3 regions of the Kaistia nematophila genome follow, and region 2 is predicted to be linked to each of the others. Evidence: predicted binding sites of a transcription regulator. Region 2 holds the regulator's gene; each other region holds the start of a gene.
The links. The regulator LexA, encoded in region 2, represses DNA repair genes until DNA is damaged. The targets are predictions, from matches to a motif close to TGTTCNNNNTGTGTTCNG.
Positions count from the first base shown of each region.

Region 1: the regulator LexA is predicted to act here: its motif matches at 2,388-2,405, upstream of OSH07_RS02215 (carbohydrate kinase family protein).
Region 3: the regulator LexA is predicted to act here: its motif matches at 2,910-2,927, upstream of uvrA (excinuclease ABC subunit UvrA).

Region 1 is NZ_JAPKNK010000001.1:467,201-472,238, reverse strand. Features, by position in the region: gene OSH07_RS02225 (hypothetical protein) at 1-312, shown strand, start outside; gene OSH07_RS02220 (N-acyl homoserine lactonase family protein) at 393-1,274, shown strand; gene OSH07_RS02215 (carbohydrate kinase family protein) at 1,450-2,385, opposite strand; gene OSH07_RS02210 (M3 family metallopeptidase) at 2,510-4,558, shown strand; gene OSH07_RS02205 (hypothetical protein) at 4,730-4,924, shown strand; gene OSH07_RS02200 (SDR family NAD(P)-dependent oxidoreductase) at 5,003-5,038, opposite strand, start outside.
Region 2 is NZ_JAPKNK010000008.1:156,524-161,561, reverse strand. Features, by position in the region: gene OSH07_RS18175 (glycosyltransferase family 2 protein) at 1-463, shown strand, start outside; gene OSH07_RS18170 (glycosyltransferase family protein) at 450-1,211, shown strand; gene lexA (transcriptional repressor LexA) at 1,439-2,143, shown strand; gene OSH07_RS18160 (ComEC/Rec2 family competence protein) at 2,137-4,617, opposite strand; gene gltX (glutamate--tRNA ligase) at 4,777-5,038, shown strand, end outside.
Region 3 is NZ_JAPKNK010000002.1:429,103-434,140, reverse strand. Features, by position in the region: gene uvrA (excinuclease ABC subunit UvrA) at 1-2,757, opposite strand, end outside; gene OSH07_RS06330 (single-stranded DNA-binding protein) at 3,046-3,546, shown strand; gene OSH07_RS06325 (iron-containing alcohol dehydrogenase) at 3,785-4,912, opposite strand.

The sequences.
Region 1 (5,038 bases), on a different contig from region 2:
CATCCCATGCTCGCCGTCGCGGCGGACCTGCTGGATAGCGCTCGCGAGGCCACGCTTCGCCTCGCGCCATGCTCCGCCCGAACCCGCCATCACCATGACCACCTCGCCGCCGCCGTCACGCGATTGACGGAAGCGCTCGCGCTTGTCGACGCCGCGCCGCTCGACGGCGACGGCCTCACGGAGCCGATGCGGCGGCTCAACGCTTCCTGGACCGAGCTCGGCGCGGCATCGCGCGCGCTGCCCGGCTTCGACCTGATCGATCTCTCCGGCGCCTGCTGCGCCATGCATGCGCCGGGCCTCGCAACAGCCTAGAGCGTTTTCGATCGAAGTGGATTCTGGCTCGCGTAAAGAAAACGCGACACAACAAAGAGTTAGCGCGGCCGGGAGGGCCCATGTCCATCTATTCGATCTGGGTGCTGGAATACGCCTATATTCCGGAGATGCCGCTGAGCGCGCTGGTCTATGGCGATCACAACAAGGGCACCTGCAAGCTTCCCTATGCCTACACGCTGCTGAAGAGCGACGAGCACACGATCCTGATCGATTGCGGTCATGACGACGCGGCTTACGGCAAGTTCCTCGCCGACCGCTCCGGCGTCGTGAATTTCGCCGCGCCGCGCGACGTGCTGGCGGAAGTCGGCATGACGCCCGAGGACATCGACCACGTCATCATCACCCACGCCCATTTCGACCATATGGGCGGCCTCGCCCTGTTCCCGAACGCAAAATTCCACATCCAGGAAGCCGAGCTATCACGCTGGATCTGGGCGATGTCGCTCGACCGGCGCTTCCGCTGGCTGATGCGCACCACCGATCCCGGCGACATCCTGCGCTGCGTCGAGCTGGCGCGCGACGGCCGCCTCGTCTCGGTGAACGGCGACAGGGAGGACGTCTTCCCCGGGATCGATCTTCGCATCGCCGCCGACACGCATACGCCGGGCTCGCAATTCGTCGTCATCCGCAATGACGGCCGGCGCGAAAGCGAAGACAGCTTCGTCGTCACCGGCGACCTCGTCTACCGGATGGAGAACCTCGATGGCGGCGAACCGGCCGACCCGTTCTACCGGCCGGTCGGCATGGGCATCGGCAGCCAGACCAACATGGTGTTCGCGCTCGACGCCATCGTTGAGGCGGCTGGCGGCGATCACGGCCGGGTCGTCCCGCCGCACGAGGCGCGGCTGCCCGAGCGCTTTCCTTCCCGCCTGACGGAAAGGGGCCTGCAGGTGATCGAGGTCGCACTCGCCGACGGCGCGACGAGTTTTGTAGAGAGCTAGGTCAACGCGAGCGGGCGCCACCTCTCCCATGGGGAGAGGTCGACGCACGCAGTGCGGCGGGTGAGGGGTTAAGGCCCAACCTGTGACATCGCATCCCCTCACCCGGAGCTTCGCTTCGACCTCTCCCTGTGGGAGAGGTGAGGTGCCGCCTCTACCTCGTCGAATCCCCGAGCCCCTACACCTCGCCCCAGACGCGCGGCAGCGGGTCGCCGGCTGTGGGACGGCCGCCGAGGACGGTCGTCGCCTGCGCGCCCGCCTCGACGCCGCGATGCAGGCAGACATCGATCGCCTTGCCGGCCAGGCGAGCCGCCAGGAAGCCGGCGAGGAACGCATCGCCGGCGCCCGTGGTATCGGTGACCTCGACCCTGGGCGCCGCCGCCTTCAGGCGAACCGACCGGCTGGCCGCCTCGGCGCCCTCGGCGCCGCGCTTGATCACGGCCAGCTCGTAGCGGGCGGTGAGAAAACGGATCTGCTCGGCGGCGTCGCGGCTGCCGGTCAGGCAGGCGGCCTCCTCGGCATTCGGGAAAATGATCGAGGCGTCGCTGGTCCAGCCAAGGAAATTCGACGGGCCGACTTCCTCCAGGAAGCCGACCGAGGCCGGGTCGACGGTGACGGTAATGCCGCGGGCCCGCGCCACCGCCATCAGCGCCATGACGGCGGCGCGGGGGCCGGGCGTGAACAGCGCATAGCCCGAGACATGCACGAGATCGAGCTGGTTCAACATCGAGAACGGCAGGTCATCGGCGCAAAGACCGTCATTGGCGCCGCGGTCGGTCAGGAAGCTGCGCTCGGCATTGTCCGAGAGGATGGCGATCAGCATGCCGGTGGTGCGCTCGTCGTCGGCCGCGAGCACCGGCACGACGCCGGCGTCCCGCAGCGCCTGCTCCTGTTCGGCCAGATCGCGGCGGCCGACCCGGCCGGCGAACGCCACCGGAATGCCGAAATGCGCCAGCCAGGCGGCCTGATTGCAGCCGGAACCGCCCGGATAGAGGCCGATCTTGGCGCGCCGGTCCGATCCGACGACCAGCGGCCCGTCCGGACGCACGATGACGTCGGTCATCACGTCGCCAATGACGAGCATGCGAGGGCGGGGCAAATCGGAGGCAGTCATGGCGGAACTCGAATCGGACAGAGGTTGATCACCCTCCTATAGAGAGGAATGCGGCCGGCATTAAGCTTGAACCATGCCGGCAAACCCTCCATGTCTGGACCAGCTCATTCTGACCGAGGCCCGCATGACCGCTGAAAATCCGCTTCTCGCGCCCTGGAACACGCCGTTCGACGTCCCGCCCTTCGCCGCCATCGAACCCGCCCACTACACCCCCGCCTTCCAGGCGGCGATCGCCGAACACGAAGCCGAAATCGCTGATATCGCCGACAATGCCGAGGCCCCGACCTTCGACAACACGATCGCGGCGATGGAGCGGGCCGGCCGCTCGCTCGACCGGGTCGCCAACGTCTTCTTCAACCTGACCGGCGCGCACACCAATGACGAACTCGAAACGATCGAGCTCGATCTCGCCCCAGTGCTGGCGCGCCACAGCAACGGCATCTACCAGAACGCCAGGCTGTTCGACCGCATCGACACGCTGTTCAAGGCAGGCGATGCCGGCCTCGACGCCGAGCAGGCGCGCGTGCTGGAGCGCTATCACACCAGCTTCGTGCGCGCCGGCGCGGGCCTATCGCCGGAAGCCAAGACGCGCCTCGGCGCCATCGCCGAGCGGCTCGCGACGCTCGGCACCAATTTCGGCCAGAACGTTCTCGCCGACGAGAAGAGCTGGAGCCTGACGCTCGAGGGCGAGGCCGACCTTGCCGGCCTGCCCGACTTCCTGCGCGATGCGGCAGCCCAGGCGGCCAGGGATCGCGGCCTCGACGGCAAGCATGTCATCACGCTGTCTCGCTCGTCGATCGAGCCGTTCCTGCAGTTTTCCGCCCGACGCGACCTGCGCGAGAAGGCGTTCGCCGCCTGGATCGCGCGCGGCGAGGCCGGCAAGACCGACAACCGCGCCATCATCGCCGAAACCGTGCAGCTGCGCGCCGAGCGGGCGAAGCTGCTGGGCTTCCCGAGCTTCGCGCATTTCCGCCTCGACGATTCCATGGCGAAGACGCCGGAAGCGGCTATGGGCCTGCTCCGGTCCGTCTGGAAGCCGGCGCGCGCCCAGGCCGTCGCCGAGCGCCAGGCGCTGCAGGCGCTGGCGCAATCCGAAGGCGGCAATTTCGACATCGCCGCCTGGGACTGGCGCTACTATTCGGAGAAGCGCCGCAAGGCCGAGTTCGATCTCGACGAGAGCCAGCTGAAGCCTTACCTGCAGCTCGACAAAATCATCGAGGCCGCCTTCGACACCGCGACGCGGCTGTTCGGCGTCACCTTCACCGAGCGCTTCGACGTCCCCGTCTATCACCCGGACGTTCGCGTCTTCGAGGTGAAGGACCGCGACGGCAACCCGGTCGGCCTGTTCCTCGGCGATTATTTCGCCCGTTCCTCGAAGCGCTCGGGCGCCTGGATGAGCGACTATCGCGGTCAGGAGAAGCTCGCCGGCGACATCCGCCCGATCATCGTCAACGTGATGAACTTCGCCAAGGCGGCCGCGGGCCAGCCGACGCTGCTATCCTTCGACGACGCCCGCACCCTGTTCCACGAATTCGGCCACGGCCTGCACGGGCTGCTCTCCGACGTCACCTATCCGCGCATCGCCGGCACCAATGTCGCGCGCGACTTCGTCGAGTTCCCGTCGCAGCTCTACGAGCACTGGTTCGAGCAGCCGGACGTGCTGGAGCGCTTCGCGCTGCATTACAAGACCGGCGAGCCGATGCCGAAGGCCCTGATCGAGCGGCTGATGGCGAGCCGCACCTTCAACCAAGGCTTCGCTACGGTCGAATATGTCTCGTCGGCGCTGGTCGATCTCGAACTGCACCTGCTCGACGATACGGAAGGTCTCGACGCCTCCGCCTTCGAGCAGAAGGTTCTGGACGAGATCGGCATGCCGCAGGCGATGGTGATGCGGCACCGCTCGCCGCACTTCCAGCATGTCTTCGCCGGCGACGGCTATTCCTCGGCCTACTACTCCTATCTCTGGTCGGAAGTGCTGGATGCCGACGGCTTCGGCGCCTTCGAGGAGGCCGGCGACATCTTCGCGCCCGAGGTCGCCACGAAGCTCCGGGACTACGTCTATGCGGCCGGCAATCGCCGCAAGCCGGAAGAGGCCTATCGCGCCTTCCGTGGCCGCGATCCCGAGCCTTCGGCGCTTTTGAAGAAGCGCGGCCTGCTCGAGGCCGCCGAATAGGCCGCTCCACCAAGTAACCGCCCTCTCCCTGCCCGGGAGGGGGCCATAACCACCGGATTAGCCGCGAAAACCGCGATCCACCGGCCGCGCTTCACGAATTCTCGGCGCAGCGCTAGTCTTGGTCGGAATTATCGCTATTGTCCGCGGCCAATCATCAAGAGGATCAGCGCCATGGCCGTTTCCAAGTCCGACCTTTCCCAAATCGAGCTGAAGACGCTCGCCCGCGTCTCCCGCCCCGGCCCCTATGTCGGCCTGAACGGCAAGGCCGTGCAGAAGCTGATCGAGCTCGGCCTGGTCAAGACCCGCGTCGCCGGCTACGTGCTGACCGAGGAAGGCATCAGCCTGCTGCGCGCCGACGCCGAGTAATCGGCCCGGGACATCGCGGATAGCAAAAGGCCCCCGGCGACGATCGCCGGGGGCCTTTTTCATTCCGTTCGCCCACCCTCAATCCGGCAGGACGACGCCGATCTTGGCGAGAAG
Region 2 (5,038 bases):
CGGCGCTTCTTATGAGCGCTCGCTGTTCGACGAGTTCGGCCTGTTCGATGAAACCCTGAGAAGCGGCGAAGACACCGAGTTCCTTGAACGGTTGCCCGCGCCCCTAAGGCCCGTGTGGGATGGGCGCATCCAGACCGAGCATCTGAACGAGACGCGCCTTCTGTCCCTCCTGCGCGACCAGTTCTGCCGCGGCGTCCGCTACGGCAAGGAGCGCCAGCAGGTCTTCGGAGCCCGCCGGATCAAGATCGCGAAAGAAATCCTGCGTCAGCCGTCGCTTGCGCTCGAATTCGCGCGCCAGGGGCTCGAGGCAGACGAACTCGCGACCGTGCTTGAAGCCATGCCGATCCTCAGAGCGGCGCTCCTGGCCAGGGCCACCGGGGCCCTGCTTTCGGGTCTCCTGCCCTCCGACCTCGGCACAGGGCGCGCCACCGATTGCCGGGAATCCCTGCATGATAACCCTTAAGCGACTGACGCAGCCGCCGCGCCATCCCTGGCTCACCCTGCGGCGCCGTCGTCCGCAGGTGTTCGCCGTCTTCAGCTACCGCTTCGACGCGCACCTCGTACCGAACCTGCTCGCCAATATCGAGCCGATCGTCGATGGCTGGGTGGCGTTCGACGATCGCGCCGCCACGGGCGTGTTCAGTTCCGAGGCGGGCCGTCGCCGCATCCTGCTTCAGGAGGCACGAAAGGCCGGCGCGGACTGGATCCTCGCCGTTGACCCGGACGAGCGCTTCGAAGCCGGCGTGCGCTCCCGGATCAGACGACTGATGGCCGAGTCCGGTCGCGTCGCCTGGGGTTTTCGCTTCCGGGAAATGTACACGCCGACGACCTATCGCATCGACGGCATCTGGGGGAAGAAGATCCGCTATTGCCTGTTCACGATGTTCGACCCGGCCGAGCGCACGGACACGGGGCTGCACGACCTCTGGTTTCCCAGGGACGGCGGCTTCCAGACAAGGCATTGCGACCTTGACCTGTATCATCTCAAGATGATTGCCCCCGCACGCCGTCTGGCGCGGCGCGACCTCTATAATTTCCTCGATCCGAACCGCGCCGACCAGCCGATCGGCTATGACTACCTGGCCGAGGAACGGGACGCCGCCTTCGAGACGATCCCGCGCAACCGCCTCTACCACCCCGCCCATGTCGACGATGGCGGCCTATGGATGCAGGATCTCGGCTCGCTCCGGAAACATCCAATCGGCGAATAGGATACGCCTGCGGCCACCTCCCACGCCGGGGTCGACAGCAGACGACGACGCCCCGCCACGCCGTGCCCAACCGCGTGGGCCACCCTAGTCGCGCGTCCCGCGCGAACCCGGCCGCGCATCGCAAGCCATCGCCTTGCAGAACACATGGGGAACAGCTATCCTGTTCGTGTTTTGTACCTTGGCGATTCTGTCGTCATCCCTGGCAAGATTGGCAGCGCGAGAACGAGATGCTCACCCGGAAGCAGTATGAACTCCTCATGTTCATCCAGGAGCGCCTCAAGGAAGCGGGCGTCCCTCCCTCCTTCGACGAAATGAAGGACGCGCTGGACCTGCGCTCCAAATCCGGCATCCACCGCCTCATCAAGGCGCTGGAAGAGCGCGGCTTCATTCGCCGCCTGCCCAACCGGGCCCGCGCGCTGGAGGTCGTCCGCCTGCCGGAGACGATGACGCCGGCGATGGCGCGGCCGAAAAAGCAGGCCTTCTCGCCCAGCGTGATCGAGGGCAGCCTGGGCAAGTCCCGTCCGGTGGAGGACGTGCACGAGGCCGGCGAGCCGGTGATCATCCCGGTCATGGGCCGGATCGCCGCCGGCGTGCCGATCTCGGCCATCCAGACCCAGAGCCATGTGATCGCCGTGCCGCCCGACATGCTGCGCGGCGGCGAGCATTTCGCCCTCGAGGTGCGTGGCGATTCGATGATCGAGGCCGGCATCCTCGACGGCGACACGGTGCTGATCCGCAAGAGCGACAATGCCGATTCCGGCGACATCGTCGTGGCGCTGGTCGACGAGGAGGAAGCGACACTGAAGCGGCTCCGCCGCAAGGGCGCTTCGATCGCGTTGGAGGCCGCCAATCCGGCCTATGAAACCCGCATCTTCGGACCGGACCGCGTCCGTATCCAGGGCAAGCTGGTCGGCCTGTTGCGCACCTACTGATCCGCCGGCTCCGCTTGATAGGCCGGCATCCAGGGACGCCGCACCGGCGGGTAGGCGGCGCGGATCTCGAAAGCGACGGCTGGGCGCGGCGCGGCTGCGGCTGTGGTTTCCGGGGCCTCGGCCGGTGGTTCTGGCGCGAGCACGTCCTCGTCGTCGGCATTTCGCTCGACGATGTCGTAGCGTGACGAGCCGCGTCCCGATGCGAGCCCGACGAACTCATCATCGGCGCCAGGAATTGACGGCTTCTGAGCATCCAGTTTCGAGGAATCTGGCTTCGGCGCATTGGGCACCGTGGCTTGCGGCGCCGGGCCCGGGGATTCCTCCTTCTCCGCGAACGACAGTGCGATCGAGCCTGAGCGCGCCAGCACATGGCGGTCTATGACGGCGGCATGGCGGGCGCAGTTTTCGGGCGCGGCGAGAGGTGTCACCACCAGCGAGGCGCGCCGGCAATCCTCCTCGAAGGCCGATCGGTCGAGCGCCAGCGCCACCTGCCGGCCGTCGGGCAACATTCCCACGCAGCCCGACGCATCGCAGCCGCCCGCCTGAACCACGCCCGCCTCCCTGGCGTCGCGGCCGTCACCGTCCGAACGCAGCCATATCTCGCTGATGAAGCGGTCCGGATCGCCCGCGACGATGCGATAGGCGCCATCCTCGCCACGGATCGCCAGCTGCTTTCCATCCGCGGCGACGAGGATGCCGGGCCGCGCCGGCATCAAGGCGAGTGCGGTGCCGAGCAACATCGGCAGGAGGCCAAATAGCCGCCAGCGCTCGTGCCAGAGCGCCAGCCAGACGAAGCCGGCGACGAAGAGGAGCAGCGCGGCGGCGCCCGGCATGGCCGCGCCGCCGGATTGACCGGACCAGAGGCTGACCGTCGCCGAGACGCCGAGCATGCCGCCGATGCCCCAATCCATCACCCAGAGCGGCAAAGCCTCGAGCCCGAAGGGCATGGCGAGCACGGAGAGCAGCGCGAAGGGCATGACGAGAAAGTCGGTCAGCGGCATCGCGGCGACATTGGCGAGGATCGACAGCGGCGCCATGCGCTGGAAGTGATAGAGCGCGAAGGGCGTGGTGCCGAGGCCGCCGAGCAGCGACGTCACCGCCATGCCGCCGACGAACAGGGCGAATCGCCGGGGGACGGCCGCCGCCCCGCTGCGGTTCCCAACGAGGCCGGGTTCGGCGCGGCGCCTGCGACGGTCGGCCAGGATCTCGAAGCCGGCGACGAGCGCCACCGTGGCGGCGAACGACATCTGGAAGCTGGCGGAAAGGATGCTCTCCGGCGTGATCGCGAGCACCAGCAGTCCGGCGAGCGCGACATTGCGCATCGAGATCGCGCGCCGGTCGAGCAGGACGGCGAGGAAGACGATCGAGGTCATGATGAAGGAGCGCTGCGCGGCGACGTCGAGGCCGGAAATCAGCAGGTAGAAGCCGCTGACCAGCAGCGCCGCGATCGCCGCCCACTTCTTGATGGGCCGCCGGAGCGCCAGCGACGGGATCAGCGCCAGCCCGGCCCTCACGCTCCAGAACACGACGCCGGTCACCAGCACCATGTGCAGGCCGGAGACCGAGAGCACATGCGCGAGGCCGGAGAGGCGAAGGTCGTCCTCGGTCTTCTCGGCCAGCCCGCCGGCGTCGCCGATGATGAGCGCCGAGGCGATGTAGCGGCTCTCGCCGTCGAGGCCGGCGACGATGCGGGCGCGGATCGCCTCGCGGACGGCCTCCAGCGGCTGGCGCAGGCGGATCGACAGCGGCGCTGGGCCGATGTCGGCCGGCCTGGCCGCGCCATAGGCGAAGCCCGTCGCGCCGATGCCGCGGAAATAGGAATCGCGGGCGAAATCATAGCCGCCCGGCAGCACTGGCCCCGAAGCCGGCCGAAGCCGCGCCAGAACGGAGACGCCGTCGCCGACATTGGGCGCCGTCTTGCCGCGCACGGTGACGGTGACCCGCTGCGGCACGGTCGTGACGCGCCTTGCGTCCAGGCTCGCGACCCGCAGCGTCAATCGGTATCCGCCACGCCGCGCCTTGCGGTCCTCGACCCAGCCCGTGACCGTCCCCGTCACCTGCCGCTCGAGCACCCGCGTCGCCAGATTGTCGGTGCGGAGCTTCATCGCGGCCGTGCCGCTCGCGGCCATCGCCAGCACGATGAGCAGGCGGACCGCGCCGGCGCTCTGCCGCCGCCAGACCGCGAGGGCCCAGAGCAGGACGGCGAGGCCCGCCAGCGCGGCGAAGGACGGCTCGGACGGCAGCGCGAAATAGATGAGGGCGCCGATGCCGAAGAGGACGGGCAGCCAGGGAAAGCCGCGCCCCGCCTCGATCTCGCGCTCCAGCCAAGCGCCGGCGCCGAGCTGCAGGCGGTCCAGCGCGGCAGCGGCGCGGGTGGCCGGCGAGGCGCCGCCCGGCACGAGCAGTCGGCGGGCGCGCAACGCGTCCGGCGGATCGCGCACCCCCTCCTTCTCGCGCGGATCGAGCTCAGTCATGCCCCCGCCTTTTCGCAGCTGGGCAAAGCGGGCCGGGCGTTTCCAAACCCGTTTGGCCCCTGCGCGACCCTATGCTACATGACCTGCCGCAGATCGCCGAGTGGCGAGACTCCATGCCCCTTGGCTTCCTTGCGGCTCCCCGCACATCGAGATCAGTCCATGTCCAAACCGGTCGTCACCCGCTTCGCCCCCTCGCCTACCGGATTCCTGCACATCGGCGGTGGCCGCACCGCCCTGTTCAACTGGCTCTATGCGAAGCATACGGGCGGCAAAATGCTGCTGCGGATCGAGGACACGGACCGCGAACGCTCGACCGAGGCCGCCATCGACGCCATCCTCGACGGCCTGAAGTGGCTCGGCCTCGACTGGGACGGCGAGACCGTGTTCCAGTTCGCCCGCGCGCCGCGTCATCGCGAGGTGG
Region 3 (5,038 bases), on a different contig from region 2:
CCAGTCGGCCGTCTTGATCACCTCGAGATTGTGCTCGATGACGACGACTGTGTTGCCCTGGTCGACCAGCGAGTGCAGCACTTCCATCAGCTTGGCGACGTCGTGGAAATGCAGGCCGGTCGTCGGTTCGTCGAGGATGTATAGCGTCTTGCCGGTGGCGCGGCGCGACAGTTCCTTGGCGAGCTTGACGCGCTGCGCCTCGCCGCCGGAGAGCGTCGTCGCCTGCTGGCCGACCTTGACGTAGCCGAGGCCGACTTCCTCCAGCGTCGCCATCTTGTCGCGAATGCCGGGCACGGCCTGGAAGAACTCCTTCGCCTCCTCGACGGTCATGTCGAGCACGTCGGCGATCGACTTGCCCTTGAACTTCACGTCCAGCGTCTCGCGGCTGTAGCGCTTGCCCTTGCAGACCTCGCAGGTCACGTAGACGTCGGGCAGGAAGTGCATCTCGATCTTGATGACGCCGTCGCCCTGGCAGGCCTCGCAGCGGCCGCCCTTGACGTTGAACGAGAAGCGGCCGGGACCGTAGCCGCGCACCTTCGCCTCCGGCAGGCCGGCGAACCATTCGCGGATCGGCGTGAATGCGCCGGTATAGGTGGCCGGGTTGGAACGCGGCGTGCGCCCGATCGGCGACTGGTCGATGTCGATGATCTTGTCGATCAGTTCCAGCCCCTCGATCCGGTCATGCGGGGCGGGATGGAGATGGGCGCCGTTCAGCCGCCGCGCCACGGCGGCATAGAGCGTGTCGATCAGGAAGGTCGACTTGCCGCCGCCGGAAACGCCGGTCACGCAGGTGAAGGTGCCGAGCGGGATGTCGGCCGAGACATTCTTCAGATTGTTGCCGCGCGCGCCGACCACGCTGATCTTTCGCGACTTGGAAATGGCGCGGCGGGTCTCCGGCATCTCGACCGAGAGTTCGCCGGTCAGATACTTGCCTGTCAGCGAGTTCGGATTGGCCATCACCTGGGCAGGTGTCCCCTTGGCGATGATCTGGCCGCCATGCAGGCCCGCTTCCGGCCCGACGTCGACGACATAGTCGGCGGTCATGATCGCGTCCTCGTCATGCTCGACGACGAGGACGGTGTTGCCGATGTCGCGCAAGTGGCGCAGCGTCTCCAGCAGCCGCTCATTGTCGCGCTGATGCAGGCCGATCGACGGCTCGTCCAGCACGTAGAGCACGCCGGTCAGGCCGGAGCCGATCTGCGAGGCGAGGCGGATGCGCTGGCTCTCGCCGCCCGAAAGCGTGCCGGAATTGCGTGACAGCATCAGGTAGTCGAGGCCGACATCGACCAGGAAGGAAAGCCGCTCGCGGATCTCCTTCAGGATGCGGACGGCGATTTCGTTCTGCTTCTCGTTCAACTGGGCCGGCAGGCCCTCGAACCACGTCGCCGCGTTGCGGATCGACATCTGCGAGACCTGGGCGATGTGGTTGCCGGCGATCTTGACCGCCAGCGCTTCCGGCTTCAGGCGTGCGCCGCCGCAGGCCTTGCACGGCGTCGAGGCCTGGTAGCGCTCGATTTCCTCGCGGGCCCAGTTCGATTCCGTCTCGCGCCAGCGCCGCTCCAGATTGGTGACGACGCCCTCGAAGCTCTTCTGCGTGCGATAGGAGCGGGTGCCGTCATTGTAGACGAACTCGATCTCGCCCTTGCCGGTGCCGAACAGGATGGCGTTCTGCGCCGCCTCCGGGATCTTGTCCCAGGGCTCGTTCATCGAGAAGTCGTAGTGGCGGGCGATCGCTTCCAGCGTCTGCGCGTAATAGGGCGAGGACGACTTGGCCCAGGGCGCCACCGCGCCCTGCTTGAGCGAGACGGAGCCGTCCGGCACGACCAGATCCGGGTCGATCTTCTTTTCCGAGCCGAGGCCGTCGCATTCCGGGCAGGCGCCGAACGGGTTGTTGAACGAGAACAGGCGCGGCTCGATCTCGGCGATGGTGAAGCCGGAGACGGGGCAGGCGAACTTCTCCGAGAACAGGATCCGCCGCTCGTTGCCCTTCTCGTCCTTTTCGTCGGCGAATTCGGCGACGGCGATGCCATCCGCGAGTTCGAGCGCTGTCTGGAAACTGTCGGCAAGACGCGAGGTGATGTCGCCGCGGACGACGATGCGATCGATCACCACGTCGATGTCGTGCTTCAGCTTCTTGTCGAGAACGGGGGCTTCCGAGATCTCGAAGAAGACGCCGTCGAGCTTGATGCGCTGGAAGCCCTTCTTCTGGAGCTCGGCCAGCTCCTTCTTGTACTCGCCCTTGCGGCCGCGGATCATCGGCGCCAGCAGATAGAGCCGGGTGCCCTCCGGCAGCGCCATGACGCGGTCGACCATCTGGCTCACCGTCTGGCTCTCGATCGGCAGGCCCGTCGCCGGCGAATAGGGGACACCGACGCGCGCGAACAGCAGGCGCATGTAGTCGTAGATCTCGGTGACGGTGCCGACCGTCGAGCGCGGGTTCTTCGAGGTCGTCTTCTGCTCGATCGAGATGGCGGGCGACAGGCCGTCGATCTGGTCGACGTCCGGCTTCTGCATCATCTCCAGGAACTGGCGCGCATAGGCGGACAGGCTCTCGACATAGCGGCGCTGTCCCTCGGCATAGATGGTGTCGAAGGCGAGCGACGACTTGCCCGAGCCGGACAGGCCGGTCAGCACCACGAGCTTGTCGCGCGGGATGTCGATATCGATATTCTTCAGATTATGCTCGCGCGCGCCCCGCACCGAAATGAACTTGCCGGCGGTCGCGCCGGAAAGCCGCGCGTCATCATGCTGAGCCATGTGTCGTCTGTCCAAATGGAAGGGGCTGGCGTCCGGAGACACCAAGGCCCAAATTTAGGCTATCGGCCTCTCCATACAAGGAGCAGGCTGGGATTGTCGCGGTCTTCGGCTGATTCACCTGACGGGATCTTGCCAGTTCGGCCGGAATTGTCTAGAACAAAAAGAGAACGCCGGGGATCCGGATGGCCCCGGCTGGATTGTTCTGGTGGACAAGGCCTGATTGTCGCGCGCGGGCCGTGTCATTTCGGGATAGTTTGGGGCCAGCAAAGAGGCAAGAAGGAACAGACCATGGCCGGAAGCGTCAACAAGGTCATTCTCGTCGGCAATCTCGGGCGCGACCCGGAAGTGCGGCGCATGAATTCAGGCGAGTCGGTCGTCAATCTGAACATCGCCACGTCGGAGACCTGGCGCGACAAGCAGAGCGGCGAGCGCAAGGAAAAGACCGAGTGGCACCGCGTGGTGATCTTCAACGAGAACCTCGCCAAGGTCGCCGAGCAGTATCTGAAGAAGGGCTCGAAGGTTTATGTCGAGGGCCAGCTGCAGACCCGCAAGTGGACCGACCAGTCGGGCGCCGAGAAGTTCACGACCGAAGTCGTGCTGCAGCGTTTCCGTGGTGAGCTGACCCTGCTCGACGGTCGCGCCGGTGGTAGCGAGCAGTCGGACTACCAGGGCGGCGGCGATTTCGGCCGTTCGAGCCCGCTGGAAGCGCCGCGCGGCGGCGGCATGTCGCGCCAGCCGGCCGCTTCGTCCTCCTACGCGGCCGACCTCGACGACGACATCCCGTTCTAGGATTTTGGATCGTCCGGCGCACTTCACCTCTCCCGTGGGGAGAGGTCGACGGCCGAAGGCCGGCGGGTGAGGGCGCAGGGAACCATCCGGTGAGGTCGTAAACCCTCACCCGGCTCTTCGAGCCGACCTCTCCCTCAGCGAGAGGTGAAGAACCCAGATCGTCTTGGATGAGAAATGGAAAGACCCGGGAAGCGGCCGCTTCCCGGGTCTTCTGTTTTTGGCGCCGGGATGGCGCCGATCAGACCATCACGCCGTCGAGGATGGCGCGGAATTCCTCTGCCGTCGCGGCGCGCGGGTTGGTGGCGTAGGAATGGTCGGCGAGCGCCCGCTCCACCACCCACGGCAACACCTCGTCGGTGACGCCGAGCGTCTTCAGGCCGGCCGGGATGCCGAGACGGCGGTTCAGAGCATCGAGCTCGTCGGCGAGATCGGCCGATGCGGGCAGTCCCATCGCGGCGGCCAGGCGATCGATCTTGGCCGGCACCGTCTCGCGGTTGAAGCGCAGGATCGACGGCATCAGGATGGCGTTGAGCGTGCCGTGGTGCAGGCTCGGGCTCTTGAGGCCGCCGAGCGCGTGGCTCAACGCATGCACGGCGCCGAGGCCCTTCTGGAAGGCGAGGCCGCCCTGCAGCGCGCCCATCATCATCTCGCTGCGCGCTTCGAGGTCGCTGCCGTCGTTGAAGGCGCGTTCGAGATGGTCCCAGATCCGGCGCGCGCCATCGAGGCCGATCGCGTCGGCGACGGGGTTCACGCGCGGCGACAGGAAGGTCTCGATGCAATGCGACAGGCCATCGAGCCCGGTCGCGGCGGTGAGCCCGCGCGGCAGGCCCAGGGTCAGTTCGGGATCGCAGATCGCGCGCTTCGGAATCAGGTGCGGGCTGATGAAGCCGAGCTTGCGGCCGTCGTTCAGCGTCAGCAGCGCGGCGCGGCCGACCTCGGCGCCTGTGCCGGCCGTGGTCGGCACGGCGATGATCGGCGCGACCTTGGCGCTGATGCGGGCGATGCCGCCGAGGATGGCGGCGTAGGGTTCGAGCGGGCCTTCATGCGTCGCAAGCAGCGCGACTCCCTTGGCGAGGTCGATCGGCGAGCCGCCGCCGACGGCGACGACACCGTCGCAGCCCTCGGCCTTGTAGGCTTCCAGCGCCGCGAGCACGGCGGCCTCTGTCGGGTTGGTCGGTATGTCCAGGAAGACCGGTGCGCCGGCGGGAAGGAGGGCGGTGACGCGGCCGAGCAGTCCGGAGGCCTGCAATCCGCGATCGCTGACGACGAGCGGCTTTGTTACGCCGAGCGCGGCGAGGGCGCCAGGCAGCTCCGAAACGACGCCGGCTCCGAATTCGATTTGCGTCAGGTAGTTTATCGTACTCATCCGTCTCTCTTCCCGTATGGTCGCGCGGGCCGGCGGCCCGGCGGGAGAGTGGCAGGTCTGGCCGGCGAGCGACAGATGGTTTTTGCCGGCCGGGTGCATTCACCGTCCGCCGCCCGTGCGTGAAAG